Regions from separate parts of the Sodalis sp. RH24 genome, predicted to be linked through region 2. Evidence: predicted binding sites of a transcription regulator. Region 2 holds the regulator's gene; the other holds the start of a gene.
What was found. Region 2 encodes ArgR, which controls arginine synthesis, uptake and breakdown. Its sites were predicted from a motif close to ANTGAATAAAAATACANT; they were not measured.
Positions count from the first base shown of each region.

Region 1: a site for ArgR is predicted at 1,146-1,163, ahead of argF (ornithine carbamoyltransferase). Genes of this name have one in related genera too.

Region 1 covers NZ_CP178729.1:3,146,931-3,150,345, forward strand. Annotated here, with positions in the region: gene ACL2XG_RS14335 (GNAT family N-acetyltransferase) at 37-543, shown strand; gene rraB (ribonuclease E inhibitor RraB) at 558-1,019, opposite strand; gene argF (ornithine carbamoyltransferase) at 1,196-2,203, shown strand; gene ACL2XG_RS14350 (YhcH/YjgK/YiaL family protein) at 2,221-2,688, opposite strand; gene pyrB (aspartate carbamoyltransferase) at 3,073-3,415, shown strand, end outside.
Region 2 covers NZ_CP178729.1:2,632,110-2,635,524, reverse strand. Annotated here, with positions in the region: gene mpl (UDP-N-acetylmuramate:L-alanyl-gamma-D-glutamyl-meso-diaminopimelate ligase) at 1-495, shown strand, start outside; gene yhcN (peroxide/acid stress response protein YhcN) at 770-1,033, opposite strand; gene argR (transcriptional regulator ArgR) at 1,480-1,950, opposite strand; gene mdh (malate dehydrogenase) at 2,404-3,342, shown strand.

The sequences.
Region 1 (3,415 bases), 510 kb from region 2:
ACGCTTAGTGTCTTTTTTCTTTTTTGGGTAATGACGATGTCCACAGCTACTTCAGTCAATATTCTGGTGCGCCCCATTACGCCGGAAGATAACCATGCCATTGCCGACGTCATTCGCCAGGTATCGGCCGAGTTCGGCCTGACGGCGGATAAAGGCTATACCGTCTCCGACCCGAACCTGGATAATCTGTACCAGCTCTACAGCCAGCCGCGCAGCGCGTACTGGGTGATTGAGTTTGAAGGCAGGATTGCCGGCGGCGGCGGCATTGCCCCGCTGGCCGGCGCGGATGTGGGGATATGTGAACTGCAGAAGATGTATTTTTTATCGGTCCTGCGCGGACGCGGCCTGGCCCATGAGCTGGCGCTCAAGGCGCTGGACTTTGCCCGCGGGCAGGGGTTTACCCACTGTTACCTGGAAACCACCGCCACCCTGACCCGGGCCATAGCGCTGTATGAACGGCTGGGGTTTGGGCATATCGCCGGGCCGATGGGCCACACCGGACATGTGGATTGCGAAGTCACGATGCTTAAGCCTTTGATCTGACGGCGCGTATGGCCTTAGTGGCGGGTGCCGTTGTCGTCCTGATCCAGAAGGCCGCGCGCCGGCGGGGCCGAGCCGTCAATCCCCTCTTCGCCGTCCTCATCCGCTTCGTCGTCTTCGTCATCTTCGCCGTCTTCAAAATACGTGCCCCAGCCGTCATAGTTGACGCCCAGGCGCTCGGCCAGGGTAAACAGCTGTTCGACCTGGGTGTCGATAAGTTCCGCGTTCAGCGCGATTTCGCTGACGGCGTCGCAGCACATCAGCACGGAGCCGTCTTCCACTTCCAGCTCTTCGGCATCGGTGACTTCATAACCCAGCTTGAAGGCTTCGACCGCGGCTTTTTCCAGCGTATCGAAATTCTCGGCGGACAGATGGTGTTCGATGGTGTAAAGCGCTTCCGGATCGCTGCCATCTTCCAGCAGCTCTTCGATTATCAAACGCGTTTCGTCACGCTGCTCTTCCAGAAATTGATGTGCCATGCCCTCAATCCTCAATGCGTCGGTCGGCCTGTTAGGAACCTATTTTCCCACAGCCGGGGGTAAGGCTCCAGCTTAAACATGAAAGAATTGATATCAACACTTGAAATTGAATATTCATACATATAAAGTGAATTTAAATTCAATTTACAATTGATTAAGACCGGAGAACGCCGCATATGAGCCAGTTCTATCACCGTCATTTCCTGAAGTTATTGGATTTCACGCCCGCCGAGATCCATGAATTACTGGCCCTGGCCGCCAGCCTGAAGCGGGAAAAACAGTCCGGGCGGGAAACGCCGCGCCTGGCGGGTAAAAATATCGCGCTCATCTTCGAAAAAGACTCGACCCGCACCCGCTGCTCTTTCGAAGTCGCCGCATTCGATCAGGGCGCGCGCGTCACCTATCTCGGCCCGAGCGGCAGCCAGATCGGACATAAGGAATCCATTAAGGATACCGCCCGGGTCCTGGGCCGGCTTTACGACGGCATTCAATACCGCGGCTACGGTCAGGAGATCGTCGAGACACTGGCGCGCCATGCCGGCGTGCCGGTGTGGAACGGGTTAACCACCGAGTTCCACCCTACCCAGTTACTGGCCGATCTGCTGACCATGCAGGAACACCTGCCGCAGAAAACCTTCGCGCAGATGGCGTTCGCCTACGTGGGGGACGCCCGTAACAATATGGGCAACAGCATGCTGGAAGCGGCGGCGCTGACCGGCCTGGATTTACGCCTGGTCGCCCCCAGCGCCTGTTGGCCGGATAAGCGGCTGGTGGCCCATTGCCGCGAACTGGCGCAACAGCGCGGCGGCAATATTACCCTGACCGAGGATATCGCGGCGGGCGTGCGCGAGGTGGATTTTATCTACACCGACGTTTGGGTTTCCATGGGCGAGGAGAAAGCCCTGTGGGGAGAGCGTATCGCCCTGCTGCGTCCCTACCAGGTCAATATGGCGATGCTCCGGCTGACCGGCAACCCAGAGGTGAAATTTCTGCACTGCCTGCCCGCGTTCCATGACGACCAGACCGGCGTAGGCAAACAAATGGCCGAACAATATGGCCTGGCCGGCGGCATGGAAGTGACCGACGAGGTGTTTGAATCGGCGCACAGCCTGGTATTCGATCAGGCGGAGAACCGGTTGCACACCATCAAAGCGGTGATGGTGGCAACGCTCGCGCGGGAATAAGCCGGCGTGCTATCTGTTCAGCGAACCAGGGCGGTGTCGATTTTCACCACCGCTTTGCGCACATGGGCCGGCGCGCCGACCGCGCACAGCGGTTTATGCACTTCGCCGGGGTAATACACCACAAAGTCGCCCGCCTGCATCACAAACTGTTTTTCCTGCTCGCCCGCGGCCAGGAAGGCAATATCCTTATCCGCCAGCCAGTCGGTATCCGTCTTGCCCGCCGGCAGGTTGCTGAAGGTCATGCCTTCCACGCCGTCCAGCACGATCTGGATATCGAGATATTTAGCGTGGAACTCGGCGCGGCGCTTTTCCAGCAGATCGGTGCTGTCGTTGGAGATCAGCACAAATACCCGGTCGCCGTCGATATCATGCTTACCCAGCGGCGTCTCGCTGGTAATGTGTTGTTTGACATAGTCGATGGCGTCACGCAGCTTGGCGGGCAGATAAGGCACGAGATCGAGATGATGGATATTACCGGTGATCATAATTTTTCCTTAAAATGAAATATCGTTTCATTATAAATCAGATTGCGCGCGAAAAAAGAGAGTTATTTAACACTTATTTTGATTAGCAAGCCAATCGTTTGCTTATTCATAAATATCGGCGTTTTGGCCCTTGAAGTGTGCCGGCACGCGCGTATAATTCCGGGCAATTTGCCGGGAGGATCAATGAACAGCTGCGTGATTTTTGCTGCCTATGACTGCCGCCGCCTGCCCGCAGGCGGCCAGCTGCCGTTGCTGCTCCCGTTGCCCGTTTTTATCTATCCGTATCAGGCCCCTCGTTGAGGGGCTTTTTTTTGCGCGCTATCCCGGACCGCGATCTACACTTGCGCAAGGCCGGCGTCAACGACACCCGTAAGGAGGACATACATGGCTAACCCCCTTTATCAAAAACACATCATTTCCATTAATGACCTGAACCGCGAGGAGCTGGAGCTGGTACTGCGCACCGCAGCCGGCCTGAAAGCCCGTCCGCAACCGGAGCTGTTGAAACATAAAGTGGTGGCCAGCTGTTTTTTTGAAGCCTCCACCCGTACCAGGCTGTCGTTTGAAACCGCCATCCACCGCCTGGGCGCCTCGGTGGTCGGGTTCTCCGACGCCGGCAATACCTCCCTGGGCAAAAAGGGCGAAACCCTGGCGGATACTATTTCGGTTATCAGCACCTACGTCGACGCCATCGTCATGCGCCATCCGCAGGAAGGGGCCGCCCGGC
Region 2 (3,415 bases):
GTGGGGGTGCAGCCGGCCGATGCCTGCCGGGCGTTGGGATCCTTTATCAATGCCCGCCGTCGTCTTGAGCTTAAAGGGACTGCCAACGGCGTGAAACTCTATGATGATTTCGCTCACCATCCCACGGCAATCCTGGCGACCCTAGCCGCGTTGCGCAGTAAAGTTGGCGGTACCGCGCGTATTCTGGCGGTGCTGGAACCGCGCTCCAACACCATGAAAATGGGCTTGAATAAAAATGAGCTGGCGCCTTCGCTGGGCCGCGCCGACGAGGTATTTTTATTCCAGCCCCAGCATATTCCCTGGCAGGTGAGCGAGGTGGCGGAGGCGTGCGTACAGCCGGCGCATTGGAGCGCCGATGTCGATACGCTGGTGGAAATGATTGTCAAGACGTCGCAACCGGGCGATTACATTCTGGTGATGAGCAACGGCGGCTTCGGCGGCATTCATGAAAAACTGCTGGCGCAGTTAAACCTGAAAGCCGGCCTGGCGGTGTAGGCGCCGTGCGCAAGCCAAAAAAAACCCCCGCAAGCGGGGGAAAAGGTTCGCCGGATAGGACGACGAGAGGGAATCGGCTGTCCGCGTCTTGGGTTATTACTGGACACAGGAATAACTGAGGGCGACGACGGCATAACCGCTTTGACTTCTGGAGTAAACTCTTTCTGCACTGCGTTATTGATTATTGTTTCAAGCCTTGACGAACCCGCCGGCTTTCAGCAATTCAGCCCAGGGCGCGGCGGCAAGTCGCTGCCGGTGCCCTCCATCCATGCGCTTATTTATACAACTCGGCCGTGGCGTGCCAGGTATCATTTTCACGGGCTTCCGTGATGTGGTATGCCGTTGCGCCTTTGGCTTGAGCAGCTTGATTCAGCGCCTGATGGATGTCGGAAGGCGCACCCGCGATCCCGCCTACGCTTACGGTGCCGAACGAATGCAAGCCGCTGGCCTGATCCTGCGAGATTGATTCTGCGGCGAAGGCGCCGAAAGATAAGGCTGACATTACGGTCATCAGTGATACTGCGGTTTTAATTTTCATGTTTTATACCTCTACTATTCTTTTGACTGACGTTCTTCATGCTGTTCTTTATTGCTGACAACAGGATGTAAAACGTGATGTTCATCACGAAACAAAGTATACACTAGTAACGGCAGGTATTAGTAGTTTGCTCATAATTTATTATGAAACTTTATTTCTGTACTTTCGCATGATATAAGAAAAAGCTATTAAAAGTGGTTGAATAATATACAATTAATGTTAAATAATTGTAATTTCAATCAGATAGCGGTTTTTAGCCAAACGTGCTGTCTGGCCGGCTTCCGGCGGTGGAAACCGCCGCGGTGAAACCCTAGAGAGAATATTAGCGGGGCTTAGGGCCACAAAGGCAGCATCATTTGTGGCGTGATGACGCTTTTGCAGCGGCATAAAAGAGATGAAAAGCACGAATGTTAGGCGCTGGCGTTATAAAGCGCCCGATCGTCGGCTTAGAGTTCCTGTTCAAACAGAATAAGGATGGCTTCGTAAAGCTGCTTTACGCTAAAACCCTTGGCGGGGGTGGTAAAGATCGTATCGTCCCCGGCTATGGTGCCCAGGATGCCTTCGGATTTACCCAGGGAATCCAGCAGCCGCGCGATAAGCTGGGCGGCGCCGGGACTGGTATGGATAACGATAACCGCGTCGTTGTGATCGACATCCAGCACCAGGTTTTTCAGCGGACTGCTGGTGGTGGGCACGCCCAGTTCCGCCGGCAGGCAATAGACCATTTCCATCTTCGCGTTGCGGGTCCTTACCGCGCCGAATTTAGTCAGCATCCTTGATACCTTGGACTGGTTAATATTTTCAAATCCCTGTTCTTGCAATGCAAAAACGATTTCACCTTGGGAGCTGAATTTCTCTTCCTTAAGCAAGGCCTTAAAAGCTTTCACCAGTTCTTCTTGTTTAAAGTGGTTGCGCATATTTTCCCAAACCAGTAGCCAGTATTGTACGACGAATTATGCATAAATTTGCATTTTTATGCAATAACAATGCGCAGCCACCGCCAGGATGGCCAAATTAAGTCGGCAAAACAATCAGCTTAGCAATATCTATTCAAACCGACCATGACCGGGCTCCCATATTTCATGGCCGTTAAAAGTAAAGAGAATGTTATTAATTTGATGTTGTTTTAACCATTGCTGTCGGTGTAGTGTGGACGCTAACCACGGGTATTGAACGGCGGCGACAGGCATTATCCGGTGAGGTCATCCGGCATGGGAATTCGGGCGGCTAATAGGGATAAAAAAGGGAAGTTAATGCGTCAATTCTCAAATTTGCGATCGCTGATTTGTTTTTACCCGTTTATGTCTCTATGATCATAACCAGATGATTTGACGGCATTTAATTTTTCCTATAATAATAAGGAGATTAGAATGAAAGTCGCAGTTCTCGGCGCAGCGGGTGGCATAGGCCAGGCCCTTGCCCTGTTGCTCAAAACCCAGCTCCCTCCAGGTTCAGAACTCTCTCTTTATGACATCGCCCCCGTAACGCCCGGCGTGGCGGTCGATCTCAGCCATATTCCCACCGCGGTCAAGATTAAGGGCTTTAGCGGCGAGGACGCAACCCCCGCCTTGGCAGGGGCGGACATCGTTCTTATTTCCGCCGGCGTGGCGCGTAAGCCCGGCATGGATCGCGCCGATCTGTTTAACGTCAATGCGGGCATTGTACGCAACCTGATCAACCAGGTGGCGAAAGCCTGTCCCACGGCGTTAATCGGCATTATCACCAATCCCGTCAATACCACCGTGGCGATTGCCGCTGAAGCGCTGAAGAAAGCCGGGGTGTATGACAAACGCAAGCTTTTCGGCGTCACTACCCTGGATATCATCCGTTCCAATACTTTTGTCGCCGAGCTGAAAGGCTTGCGGCCCGAGGACGTGGAAGTGCGTGTGATTGGCGGCCATTCCGGCGTCACTATCCTGCCTTTATTGTCACAGGTGAAAGGCGTGAGCTTCAGCGAGCAGGAAATCGCCGATCTCACCCGCCGTATCCAGAATGCCGGCACCGAGGTCGTGGAAGCGAAAGCCGGCGGCGGTTCGGCCACGTTATCAATGGGCCAGGCGGCGGCGCGGTTCGGCTTGTCGTTGGTGCGCGCCATGCAGGGTGAAGCCGGCGTGGTGGAATGCGCGTACGTTGAAGGGGACGGCGAATTTACCCGTTTCTTTGCCCAACCGCTGTTGTTGGGCAGACAAGGGCTGGAAGAACGTCAATCCATCGGTACCTTGAGCGCGTTCGAACAGCAGGCGCTGGAACAGATGAAGGATGTGCTGAAGAAAGATATCGAACTGGGCGAAAAATTCATTAATCAGTAGCCTGTACGCCGCGACCCGGAACCCTGGGCCGCGGCTGTTAGCGATCGCCATCGCACGTGCCGGCGGTGGGACG